Regions from separate parts of the Halomonas sp. CSM-2 genome, predicted to be linked through region 3. Evidence: riboswitches for the same ligand, from Rfam matches in the RefSeq annotation. Region 3 holds a riboswitch; each other region holds the start of a gene.

Region 1 (4,277 bases), on a different contig from region 3:
CCTGAGCGTCGAGGGCAAGTGGCGGTCGCCTGTTGCATCGCAGTTGCTTCTCGACGAAACCTTTATCGATGCTGACGGCCAACGCCACTGCCGACAGCAGATTTTCGACGAGATGTTGCGCCTGATTGGCCAGGCCAAAAAGCTGGTGGTATTGGATATGTTCCAGTTCAACGACCCTGCCGACGACCGCCACGACTGCCATCGCCAGATTTCCGTGGCAATGCGTGACGCCCTGCTGAACCGCAAGCACCAGCGCCCTGATATCGAGATAGTGGTAATCACCGATCCTATCAACGCCGTCTACGGCGGGCTCGAGCCTAGCCACCATCAAGCACTTGAAGCGGCTGGCATCCGGGTCGCCACCACCGACCTAACGATCGGGCGTGACCCCAACCCAAGCTGGACCGCGCTTTGGCGGCTGAGCTTTCGCTGGCTGCGCCACTCGCCCCGGGCCGGCTGGCTACCCAACCCTATCGGCCAGGGCAAGGTCGGTCTTCGCAGCTACCTGACCCTGCTTAACCTCAACGCCAACCATCGTAAGACCCTGGTAGTGGACGAAGGTGATCGCTGGACCGCCGTGGTCAGCTCGGCCAACGCCGATGACGGCAGCAGCGACTACCGGGACGTGGCGCTGCGAGTCGCCGGTGATACCGCCCTCGACCTGCTTGCCTCCGAGCGCGAAATTGCCGCCCACAGCGGCGTCCCCATCGCCCACGTCCAGCCGACGGCAGCCACTAGCGACAAAAGTGGCAACACTCCGCGCCTACGCCTGCTTAGCGAAGGCGCCATCAAACGCGCTTTGCTGGCGATCATCGACGACGCCCACGCAGACGAGAGGCTCGATATAGAGATACTCTACCTCTCTCACCGTCGCGTGATCGCGGCCGTGGTCAGAGCCGCGGCAAGGGGCGTTAAGGTACGCGTGCTTCTCGACCCCAACCACCATGCCTTTGGCGTCTCCGGCAGCGGTATTCCCAACCGCCAGGCGGCCAACGACCTGATCAACGCCGACATCCAGCTACGCTGGAGTGATACCCACGGCGAGCAGGCGCATGGCAAAGTATTGCTGCGCCATGCTGGCAAGCGCCCCGCCCACCTGCTGCTGGGTTCGGCCAACTATACCCGGCGTAGCCTTAACGACCTCAACTTCGAAGCCAATCTCGAGTGGGTCGCCGACAGCGATGATGCGATTATCCACGAGGCCCGCGCAGCCTTCGAACGCCACTGGCATAATACCGACACCGAGCATTACAGCACCGGCCCCGAGGCTTACCTGGACGCCTCTCGTTGGCGCTACTGGCAGTATCGACTGATGGAAGCCAGCGGCTGGTGCACTTTTTAAGACAGCGAGACACCCATGCCCCACCCCCACCGCGAGCTCTACCACGCCTTTATTGACCAGGGTCTGGACACCTGGCTGGCACGTCTGCCCGAGCAATTGGCGCGCGGCCTCGACCGCAACCGCCACGGCGACTTGCCCGCCTGGGAAAAAGCCGTGGCCAAACTGCCCGCGCTGCCAAGCGAGCGGCGCGTCGACCTGAACAGCGACACCGTGACTGTCGACATTGACCTCACCGACAGCCAAAAGCGCCAGTGTTTCAACCTGCTGAGAAAGCTTGCACCCTGGCGGAAAGGCCCTTTTCAATTGGGTGGCCTCCATATCGACACCGAGTGGCGCTCCGACTGGAAGTGGCAGCGCGTGGCCCCCCACCTGGCACCGCTCGAATACCGCAAAGTGCTCGATGTGGGCGGAGGTAGCGGTTACCACGCCTGGCGGATGGCCGGGGCAGGTGCAGCTTTTGTGCTGGTCATTGACCCTTCACCGCGCTTTTACTGGCAGTTCCAGGCGGTACGCCATTTCGTGGGCGATGCAGACGGCGGCAGAACGCAGTTCTTACCGGTGGGCATCGAAGACGTACCGGAAAACCTGGGCTTTTTCGATACGGTCTTTTCCATGGGCGTGCTCTACCACCGCCCTGCGCCGCTGGAGCACATTCAGCAGCTAAAGGCCGCCTTGGCGCCTGGCGGCGAGTTGGTGCTGGAGACCCTGGTGGTGGAAGGCGATGAGCAGACGGTGTTTATGCCCGGCGAACGCTACGCCGCCATGCCCAACGTTTACTTCCTGCCCTCCTCCATGGCGCTATGCCACTGGCTTTCGCGCTGCGGCTTTACCAACGTTCGCGTGGTGGATGAAGCAGCCACCACCCTTGACGAGCAGCGCTCCACCGACTGGATGACCTACCAGTCGCTGGCCGATTTCCTCGATCCAGACGACCGTACCCGCACCATCGAAGGCTACCCTGCTCCGCGCCGGGCGGTGATATTGGCGAATAAGCCGAGCTGTTTAGCCGTTTAGCCGATTGTGCGAAGAAGGGTCAAAACTGCGGCTTACGCCAAGTCGCTGCATAACAGTCATTTAATTAAAATGTGGTGGCGATGTGTAATCGCTTACTACTTCAGGGCGATAAGCCGACAAGGAGAGCGTGCATTTAAAATCACAAGCCCAAGCATTGACTTATACTTAAATTCATAGTAGTGGTGAATTTTCCGAGGGGTGTCTGTTCTTCAGGCTGAGATGGAGTTATCCAAACCCTTTGAACCTGATCCGGCTTATACCGGCGTAGGAACGGAACGGGCATAAACCATATATGGATCTGTTTTGACACCTGCGCCTGTATTATTCGAACCTCAATACAGGAGTTCATCGTGTCGCAAAATAACTCAACGCCCGCTAACGTATCTACGCTCAGCAGCGCCCCTCCTTTTAACATGTCTGATAAAAACCGCATGAACTCCGTACCTGCCAAGCCACGTTTGGCAGCAATCGCCGTAACTCTGCGTGATAATGAAGTTCTCCTAGTCCAACGCAGTAAAGAGCCTCAACGGGGCACTTGGGGCTTCCCAGGAGGATCAGTGGAACCAGGAGAGAGCCTACATTGTGCAGCAGAGCGCGAATTGCTGGAAGAAACAGGTATCACAGCAACCGCAGGGCCGTTGATTGATGTAGTAGAAGTGATTGGATATGACCCTGAGGGAAATCACCACCACTTCGCCTTGGTTGCCCTACTTTGTCACTACGTTGATGGCGAGCTACAGCCCGGTGATGATGCTGCAGACTGCCGATGGGCGAAAGTTGTAAACGGAGAACTCAATTTCAATGAAGTCTTGGCAGATCACGTAGCAGATACTGTCATGAAAGCCTTTAATTTGCATAGTTCAATGGTCAACGAAAAATCACATGAGACCCACGCCCCCAACTCAGCTTTATAAACCACCCCTCATCAGTTAAAGATACCTCTTTGTCCATCGGAAGAGATTAATATAATGATGCATAAACATTATACGAATTTCACCAGCCTCTATAGGGACACACTGCATAAAATCTGCTTTGAATACGAACATATTAACGCACCTCGAGGAAACAAAGAGCGAGAACTCATTGGATTCAATGTCCGACTCGACAACCCCCGAGATCGTTTTTGTCTAAGCAAAATACGCAAACAAAATATTGTCTTTAATTATGCAGAAGCGTTGTGGTATTTATCCGGTAAAAACGACTTGGCATTTATTTCCTGGTACGCACCGTCGATGCAACGCTACAGCCCAGATGGTATAAGCCTACCAGGCACTGGTTACGGAGCTCGTCTTAAAAACTTTGGTGTAGACACATTCGATCAAATCGAACGAGCGATTGATATCCTTAAAAATGACGACCCCGACAGCAAGCGTACCGTCCTGCAAATATTCAGTGCGGAAGAAAATCTTTATCGACGTAATATTGACGTTTCATGTACCTTGGGTCTTCAGCTGCTACTTCGCGAAGAAAAGCTGCACATGGTTAGCTATATGCGTGCCAATGATGCTTACGTTGGTATGCTGAACGATATTTTCTCTTTTACTTTCTTGCAGGAATATATTGCTACCCGCATAGGTTGCAATATCGGGCACTACACTCATCAAGTTGGTTCTATTCACGTCTATGAAAGCACACATGAGCGTGCGCTTGAGCTTTTGAATAGTAATGAAACAGTGCCCCAGTCAGGCACCATACCTTTAATGCCAGTTGGTACATCCCCTGCCACTATACGCGAACTACTGGAATATGAGTCAGAAATCCGTAGCGGCTTGTTGTCATTTAATGACATGGCTAAGCTTAACCTAACGGCTTATTGGCGAGATGTACTGATGCTATTCTGGATTTATCGCCAAATCAAAATAGGAAATGCACTGCCTCAAAAGGCATTGGAGATAATCAACCCCTACTATGGACCGTTTCT
Region 2 (4,277 bases), on a different contig from region 3:
GGTGACGGGGCTGACCTTGCCTTGGGTTTGGCAGACGCCGCTGCCCTGGCACTGGCTGGGCTTTTTGGCGTCTGGCGTTCTGGGGGTAGGTGCGACGGCGTTTATTACCCTGGCATTTCGCTTCGCTCCCGCGGCGATAGCCGCCCCGTTTGATTACACCGCCATGCTCTGGGCAGTGCTGCTCGGCTGGTGGTTCTGGGGCGAACTGCCGGACCTCTGGGTATGGGTGGGCAGTGCCTTGATCATGGCGAGCGGTCTGGCGATTGCCTATCACGACCGTCGAACGACGTTAAAGCGGCGCCCAACGGCCTAGTACCGACTCTTAACGCCGGAAGGCGCGAGCCGCTGCCTCAGGGTCGGGCTGCCCGCAAATCGCCGAGATGACCGCTAGCCCGTCAGCGCCTGCCCGCCGTATCGCGCTCACGTGGCTGGCATTCAGCCCGCCGATGGCCACGCTGGGTATCGGGCAATCCTTGATCAAGGAGGCGAGACCGCCAAAGCCAATCGGTTGGGCGTGATCCGCTTTGCTGGGGGTGGCAAAGATCGGCCCGATGCCGACGTAGTCAAGCTGATCAATGGGCGCGTCATGCAGTTGCTCAACGGTGTTGATCGAGAGCCCCAATATGGCCTTTGGCCCCATCGCAGCCCGGGCCTGGCGAACCGTCGCATCGCTCTGACCCACATGCAGCCCATCGGCCTGACTGGCAAGTGCCACCTCAAGGCGGTCGTTGATGATCAACGCCACCCCAGTGCCTGCCAGCAGGGCTTTCAAACGTCGTGCCTGGTCGATCATCTGTGCATCGCTTGCCTGCTTGTCGCGCAGTTGCACCATGCTGACGCCGCCGCGGACCGCCTCGCTGACGGTATGCTCAAGACCATGGTGCTGGCAAAGGGTCGCGTCGGTGACCAGATAGAGCGACAGATCAAAGGGCATCGCTGACCTCCCGCTGGGCAAAGCGGTTAAGCTCATCAGGTGTCAGTTGGTAAAGCGCGTCCAACAAGGCAACGTAAAAGCTGCCGGGCTCCCTGGCAGCCTTGCCAGCACGCTCCCCGGCTGCCGCAAAGCACGCCACGGCGGCACTGCTGGCATTCAACGGCGCGTCCGGATTGGTGGCGACAAACGCGGCGACCAGGGCGCTAAGCCCACAGCCCAAGGTCGTGACGCGGGGCATCAAAGGGTGGCCGCCATTGATCGAGTAGCAGACTCGTCCGTCGGTGACCCTGTCCCGCTCACCGGTCATGGCCACAATACACTGTTGCCGCTCGGCAAGTGCCATGGCGGCCGTTATGGCATCATCGGTAGACGCGGTGGCATCAACCCCCCTGCCCTGGTGGGCCAGCCCATTGAGCGACAGTATTTCAGAGGCGTTGCCACGGATGACGCTGGGCTTAAGGGCTAACAGGTCGGCGCAGACCGTCTGGCGATAACGGGTCGCACCGACGGCGACGGGATCCAGTACCCAGGGCGTGCTGTGCTCGCGAGCCGTGCGCGCGGCAAGCAGCATGGCTTCCGCCCAGGGTGATGAAAGCGTCCCGATGTTGACCGACAGTGCATCGGCAAGCGCGGCGAACTCAGCGACTTCCTGGGTGGCATGCAGCATGGCAGGTGACGCCCCGGTGGCCAGCAGCAGATTGGCGGTGCTGTTCATCGCGACATAATTGGTGATGCAGTGAATAAGCGGGGTGGTATCGCGCAGCGTCATCAAGCTGTCGCCAAATGTGGTCATGAAATCCTCCCGGCAGGGAGGTGGTGACAGGGCACCACGACTCCCTACGCCGGTATTAGCCGGTTCAGGTTATAAGGGTGCTTCTCAGCCCGTTCAGTGACGAGCGCCCCTGTCGTGATCATACTATCCGTGCCTTAGGTGGGTCTGTAAAGCGTTGGATAGGCTCGTTTAACGAAACGAGATGCGTGTTCCGTAGGTGAGCATTTCATCGGGCGTCATGGCTTTCCCCTCAACACCGATCATTTCGTCGCCGCACTGATCGGCAAAGGTAAGCACGCCATGGGTCAAGCCCAATTCACCCAGAGTATCGCGGATTTCGCCAGTGCCCAGGAAGGTGCTGACGTGCCCTTGGGCATTGGATAAATCAGAAACCCCGTTGGCATGGTGAAAGCGCACCTTATAGATGCCATCCATTGATTCAACTTCCACAATCGGCGAGAAGCCGTTGCGGAGCGCCTGGGAAAGCTGCTTCAAGGTGATGTGATCGCCAAGGGTCATATCGATCGAGGTCATGACCTACTCCTGTTGGATACCCTTCCGGTGGGGATCAACTGATGGGGTGTATAAAATTTATAATGGAAGTGTAGGATGTTTGCACAGAATATCCAAGACGCAACCCTATCAATGCACGGCATCCAGGGCGTGTTGGCGCAAGGTTTCGAGGCCGATGATGTCGAGGGTTTTCTGGTTAGTGGCGGATAAGACGACAGGGGGCGCCAAGCCCACCTCGGCGGCTTCCAGCCAGCGTGATGCGCACAGGCACCAACGGTCACCGGGCCGCAGGCCAGGAAAGCCAAATTCAGGCCGCGGCGTTACCAGGTCGTTACCTTGTGCCAGTGAAAAGGCCAGAAACTCCTCCGTCAGCATGGCGCACACAGAGTGGACGCCCATATCATCCGCCCCCACGCGACAGAATCCATCGCGGTAAAAGCCGGTTTTGGGGTCATGGCAGCACGGGGTGAGCGGTTCACCCAGGACATTGAGATCGCGGGCCATAAGGCCTCCTTAGCGCAAGGACTGGTATTTTGTCAGACTGCCCTCATGATGAAATGACAAACAACGATCATTCTGGTGCGCCATGAGGGCGAGTCACGATGGTTGGTAAAGGCTGTTGGTAACAGATAGTTGGTACAGACAGTTGCTGAAGACTGCCAGCCAGGACTCTACAGCCTTGTACAAAGTAACCGAAACGTCAAAGGAGATAGTGCATGTCATTTCAAGGTGAGCAGCATCCAGGGGTTGCCCCGACGCCCAAGCAAACCCAGGGATTCCGTTTGAACCACACCATGTTGCGGGTCAAGGACCCCGAGCGTGCGCTGGCGTTTTATTCACAGGTGTTTGGTATGCAAGTGATGCGTCGACTTGATTTTGAAGAAATGCAATTTTCACTCTACTTTCTGGCTAATCTGGAAGACGGTGATCAGGTCCCTGAAGAGACGCAGGCAAGAACCGCCTGGACGTTTAGTCAAAAGGGACTTTTAGAGCTGACCCACAACTGGGGCACAGAAAACCAGAACGGCTTTGCCTACCACGATGGCAACGCCGAGCCCCAGGGGTTTGGCCATATCTGCTTTAGCGTGCCCGATCTGGCGGCGGCCCAGGCGTGGTTCGACGAGCACGACGTCACCTTCGTCAAGCGTGCCGATCAGGGAAAGATGCAAGACGTGATTTTCGTCAAAGACCCGGACGGCTACTGGATTGAAGTGATTCAAGCGGACCTGATGGCCGGCAAGGGCGACTAGCATGGCGCATTTGCTGTTTCGCCTGCGCCATGTGACCGACGAAGAGGCCATGGAAGTCCGCCAGTTGCTCGATGCCCATGGCCTGGATACTTACGAGACACAGGCTGGTTTCTTCCGGTTGGGCGTGGATGCCATCTGGCTGCGTGACCTAAGTCAACTTGAGGATGCCAACGCGCTACTGGCCGAGTATCAGGCCGAGCGCCAGGCGCGGGCCAGGCAAGAACACAACGAAGCCCTCGCACGGGGTGATGCACCCACCTTATGGCAGCGTTTTAGTGCCCACCCCGTGCAAATCACGCTGGTGGGCGTGGCCATCTTATTGCTGGTGGCGTTAACGCTGCTGCCCTTTCTGGCCCTAGGCTGAATCGTCCTGCACCGGCGGTAGGTGGCCGCGCTTGAGGTACATCTGCACGCCACTTTCCCCGGCAGTGAGGGTCAGCGCCATGCCGCTGGGGTAGCGGCACCAGCTACCAGCGGTGTATTCCCGGTCGCCGTCGCTCAAGGCGCCCTCCAGCACGAAAAACTCCAGCCCGCCGGTCAGCACCGGATACTCAATGGCCTGGCCAGCCTCCCAGTGTTCCAGGCTGACCCGCTCCTGTTTGAAGGTGTGCAGCATCTTGTAGCTGATGCCGGGGCGGCGGTCCGGCTGCCAGGGCAGGCGGTGGGCGGGGACGGCAAGCTGTAGCTCATCGTTCTGGTCGAACTGGTGCAGCTTGACCAGTATCAGCGCGCCCTCATCGCCAATTTGCGGCGTGTGGGCGGTACCGATGGGGTTTCTCAAGTAGCTACCGGCGGCATAGCGACCATA
Region 3 (4,277 bases):
CATGCCATCAGGAAAGATCAAATGCTCAATGGAGCGCGCCAGAGCTTCCCTGCGCGTCCAGCCAAACATCGTCGTCGCGGCTCGATTCCAGTCCAGCACAAGGTCGTTATCGTCAATGCTGATATAGGCATCATAGGCCGACTCGATCACCAAGTTCAGCTCTCGGGTGCGCCGCTCAATCTGGTTTTCAAGATCCAGGTGCAGCGCTTCGAGAGATGACTGGGATGCTTCCCGGCGCTGCTTTTCAAACAGGAACCGCTCACGCAGGTGAATTTCATCAGTAACAATCGATCCAAGATCTTTAAGCGCGTTGATCTCGGCGTCGCTAAGCCGACGTGGCCTTGTGTCCACGGCACACAGCGACCCCAACGCCAACCCCTTTGATGTGCGCAGCGGAATACCCGCGTAAAAACGCACTCCGCCTGGCACGGTCACCAACGGATTATCGGCAAAACGCGGATCTTCTCGGGTATCTTCAACAATCAGCGGCGCAGATTCCGCAATGGTATGGGCGCAGAAAGCCACGCTACGTGATGTTTCACGAAGCTCAGTTCCCACACGAGATTTTATCCATTGCCGCTTGGCGTCAATCAGCGTGACGGTCGAGGTCGGTACATTCAGTAATTGGGTGACCAGACGCGTCACCCGGTCGAATGCGGGTTCTTCCGGCGTGTCCAGCAGCGCCAATTCGTAAAGCGCCGCCAGCCGAGCCTCTTCGTCGGGAAGAATAGGGTAGTTCATTGACTGTGGCCCATGACGGTAGACGATAACCAACCATCATAACGTGATCAGCCATGCTTTGCCCAAGATGCCCGATGACCAACCACTTTCGCCCAGCTAACACTTACCAGTGTAGAAGCACATAACGCACCGAGGAAAGGACCCAGCGTGGGAATACCAGCAGGGAAAGTCGCCGCCATGAGACCCGCTGCAAGGCTACCACTGGCCAGCCAGCCGGGTAACACGGCGCCTAAAAGCCCTGCAATACCGCCGCCAATCGCAGCCGCGGTGGACATCCGCTTCCATAGCCCCAGCAATACCGGTACGACAATCGCGGCACACAGCAAGTCGGCGATCAGGAATAGCCGCAATACGGAAAGCCCCTGAAGGGCGATGATCACCACCGGCACCATCAGCACAACGGTCCACCAGCGCGCCGTGGTCAGCGACCTGCCCTGCTGCTCATGCTGGGAGACTATCAGCGAGGCAATCGCGTTCTGTAGCGTATCGACACTGGACGCCACCAGTGTCACCGCCAGCACCAGGACCAGCATGGCGAGCCACGACGGCGCATTTCCCAGCAGAGCAAAAAACGGGATTGGCGGCTCACCCAGCGCAACGCCACTCATCGCGGCAAGCATCCCCAGGCCGCCGATGACCATCACCACAGCGACGGTCATGCCACCCCCCAGCCAGGCCCCCTGGCCCAGACTGCGTGAATCCTGCGCGGCCCACACTCGCTGCCAGTAACCCTGGTGGAAAAGGTTAGCCGCGGTAACAGCAATGACCAGTGTCACCGCTACACTCAGCGCGTCGCCCAATGGGGCACTCGGCATCGACGATACGTCTGGCATGGCGGGTAAATAGGTGAAGGCAACACTGCTGACGATAAGCAGCAGAGCGATCAACAGCCAGGCCTGCCACCGGTCGGTGGCAAGGCTCGCCCTAAGCCCGCCGAGCACGGTATAGGCAAGCGTGCTCAAAGCGACACCGAGGACAACCAAAGCGGGCGGCACATCGGAAAGTAATGCGGTAATCGCACCAATCGCCGTCAGCTCTGCAGCGAGAAAGCAGGCCATATAGGCCACTGACACCAGTGACACCCAGCGCCGCACGCTGGTGCCGTAGCATGCCTGGGCAAACTCGGCGATGCTTCTGCCTTCGGGCAGTGCGCGGCGGATGGCCGGCCCATAAAGGCCCAATACGATAAATGGCAATGCCGAACCGATGGCATAACCCGCAAGCGCCACGGGGCCAACAAAGGCGCCGATTTCCGGCGGGGCAAACAGAATCCATGCCCCCATCCCGGAGGCAAGAAACGACAGTCCGAGGGTCGCTCCGGACTGGGAATTGCGGGCCGTAATGTAATCATCGACCGTGCCACCGGCCCAGCGAGCCCGCAGGCCAAGGATGATGAAAACGCCAAGTGCCGCGGCAAGCGCAGCTGATGTCAGGTAGGGCATGTCGCACTTCCTCCGCCGGTATCATCCGGATCAGGTTCCAGGGTCAGCGCAAGCGCACTCTCAGCCTCTTCGAGGCCCCCCTGGCGACAGTGTGTGAAAGATCGTTATGAACAGGTATTATTCTCAACGAGAATCGCACCAACGTAAAGTGGCGCGCGCATGCCATAACGCGCAAGCACTCGGTGCTTCACACGGCCGAGGGCTTTCAATCCGCGTCATCGCTCGCCATACTCCGTAGGTGCTCTAATAACGTTATAGAAACCGTGCGCCCAGAGCGACACGGTTCGCTCAACGGGAAATCTCTAATGCGCTATACAGAAGCCAAGGAACATACGCCGGGCAGGCTCCACGCCTTGTTTGCTGACCCTTACAATGCGTTTGAAAACGATACGGATGAGCGACAGTTACATCTGCATATTGCGCTTTACTTGCTGTTGGCACGCCCCATGGAGCGTGGCTTGATGACGTTGAGAGTCATCCATGGCTGGGAGAACGGCGGTTTCGAGCCGGATGACTTGCAGCATGCCGACTACGCCATTCACAACGTGGCTGATTTTAAACGCGCAGTCAGCACCTTTACTCAGGCTTCAAAAGACAACGTCGCCCTTCCGGCCGCCCGTGATGACCTGCTGGCCAGCCCGCTAGACGATGCGATCGCCAATGCCGAGGCAGACGGGCAAACGCTGGATGAAGAAACGCGCACTATTCCGGCCCGCTGGCCTGCTTTTGAAGGCGGTTTGGCACTTTATACGCTGTTCAAGATGTACCACCGCCTGGTATACGGCGAGGACGAAGCGTACCGCTGCACCCAGTGCTATACCGCCCAAGGGCTGCGCGAGATTCACGAATTTCATCTTGAAGAAGGCGAGTTTGCACTGCTGGTGCCAACCGGCAAGCATTTTGCCAGCGAGCCTTCAATGCTGGTGCTGCACGAGAGTCAGCTTGATCCGATTGAACGGCTGCTGGAAGAGAGTTTACCGCTGTTCCAGGATTTTTAGTCCTCGCATTGACGTTCCCTCGGCCCATTCAGGCCGAGGGAAATATCGTTTGGCGAGTGACATCAGCCAAGTGAGATGGTGCTATTGATACCGCTGGAGACGTTTTCCGGCTCAAACCAGCGTGCTGTCACGGTCTTGGTCTGCGTCCAGAAAGCAATCGCCTGCTTGCCGTTGGGACCCAGGTCACCAAGCTTCGAGCCTCGCGAACCGGTAAAGCTGAAATAGGCCACCGGCACCGGGATCGGTACGTTGATGCCGATCTGCCCCACATCGATATCGTTTTCAAAGCGCCGCGCCACCCATCCGGAGTTGGTAAAGATCGAGGTGCCGTTGCCGTTGGGGTTGGCATTGATGAACGCGATGGCATCATCCAGGGTTGCCACGCTGACCACGCAGAGTACCGGGCCAAAGATCTCTTCCCGGTAGATGGACATGTCTGCCGTCACGTCGGCAAATAACGTCGGCCCGACAAAATTACCTTCCGGATAGCCCTCAACCGAGCAGCCTCGCCCGTCGACCATTAATCTGGCGCCCTCTTTTTCACCTGCGCCAATCAAACGCTCGACGCGCTCCTTGGCCTGAGGGGATACCAGCGGGCCCAGGTCAGCGTCGCGCTGGGTGCCAGGCCCGACTTTCATGCCACGAGCGCCTTCCACAATATCGTCGAGCCATTCACGGGCTTCCCCCACCAGGACCACCACCGAGTTGGCCATGCAACGCTGCCCGGCCGCCCCAAAGGCAGAGCCCAGCAGGCTGTCGATCGCCTGACTGCGATTGGCATCGGGCATGACCACGCAATGGTTCTTGGCGCCCATCATCGCCTGCATGCGTTTACCCGCCGCGGCGGCGCGGTTATACAGCAGCGAGCCTACGTGGGATGAGCCAATGAACGACAGCGCCTTGATCGCCTGATGATCGGCGATCTGGTTCGCCACCTCGGGGCCGCCGTGAACCACATTCAATACGCCCGCCGGAATGCCCGCTTCGTGGGCAAGCTCCACCAGGCGCATGGTCGAGCTGGGATCCTGCTCCGAGGGTTTCAGCACGAAGGTATTACCGGTCGCAATGGCCAGCGGGAACATGAAACAGGGCAGCA

What was found. Region 3 has a riboswitch for thiamine pyrophosphate ahead of B7L15_RS04705 (sodium:solute symporter family transporter). Riboswitches for the same ligand answer to the same signal wherever they lie in the genome.
Region 1: linked by a shared signal. The riboswitch ahead of B7L15_RS05050 (NUDIX hydrolase) and the one ahead of B7L15_RS04705 (sodium:solute symporter family transporter) in region 3 are both predicted to bind thiamine pyrophosphate.
Region 2: linked by a shared signal. The riboswitch ahead of thiM (hydroxyethylthiazole kinase) and the one ahead of B7L15_RS04705 (sodium:solute symporter family transporter) in region 3 are both predicted to bind thiamine pyrophosphate.

What each region holds. Positions count from the first base shown of each region.
Region 1 covers NZ_NBYR01000005.1:14,977-19,253, reverse strand. Annotated here, with positions in the region: gene B7L15_RS05060 (phospholipase D-like domain-containing protein) at 1-1,342, shown strand, start outside; gene cmoB (tRNA 5-methoxyuridine(34)/uridine 5-oxyacetic acid(34) synthase CmoB) at 1,358-2,356, shown strand; TPP riboswitch at 2,541-2,644, shown strand; gene B7L15_RS05050 (NUDIX hydrolase) at 2,707-3,270, shown strand; gene B7L15_RS05045 (thymidylate synthase) at 3,325-4,277, shown strand, end outside.
Region 2 covers NZ_NBYR01000003.1:125,570-129,846, forward strand. Annotated here, with positions in the region: gene B7L15_RS03445 (DMT family transporter) at 1-313, shown strand, start outside; gene thiE (thiamine phosphate synthase) at 323-934, opposite strand; gene thiM (hydroxyethylthiazole kinase) at 924-1,727, opposite strand; TPP riboswitch at 1,752-1,848, opposite strand; gene B7L15_RS03460 (hypothetical protein) at 1,896-2,240, opposite strand; gene B7L15_RS03465 (DUF2237 family protein) at 2,349-2,723, opposite strand; gene gloA (lactoylglutathione lyase) at 2,936-3,469, shown strand; gene B7L15_RS03475 (DUF6164 family protein) at 3,471-3,833, shown strand; gene B7L15_RS03480 (cupin domain-containing protein) at 3,825-4,277, opposite strand, start outside.
Region 3 covers NZ_NBYR01000004.1:174,479-178,755, forward strand. Annotated here, with positions in the region: gene B7L15_RS04700 (diguanylate cyclase domain-containing protein) at 1-741, opposite strand, end outside; gene B7L15_RS04705 (sodium:solute symporter family transporter) at 789-2,183, opposite strand; TPP riboswitch at 2,173-2,275, opposite strand; gene B7L15_RS04710 (hypothetical protein) at 2,489-3,181, shown strand; gene B7L15_RS04715 (CoA-acylating methylmalonate-semialdehyde dehydrogenase) at 3,244-4,277, opposite strand, start outside.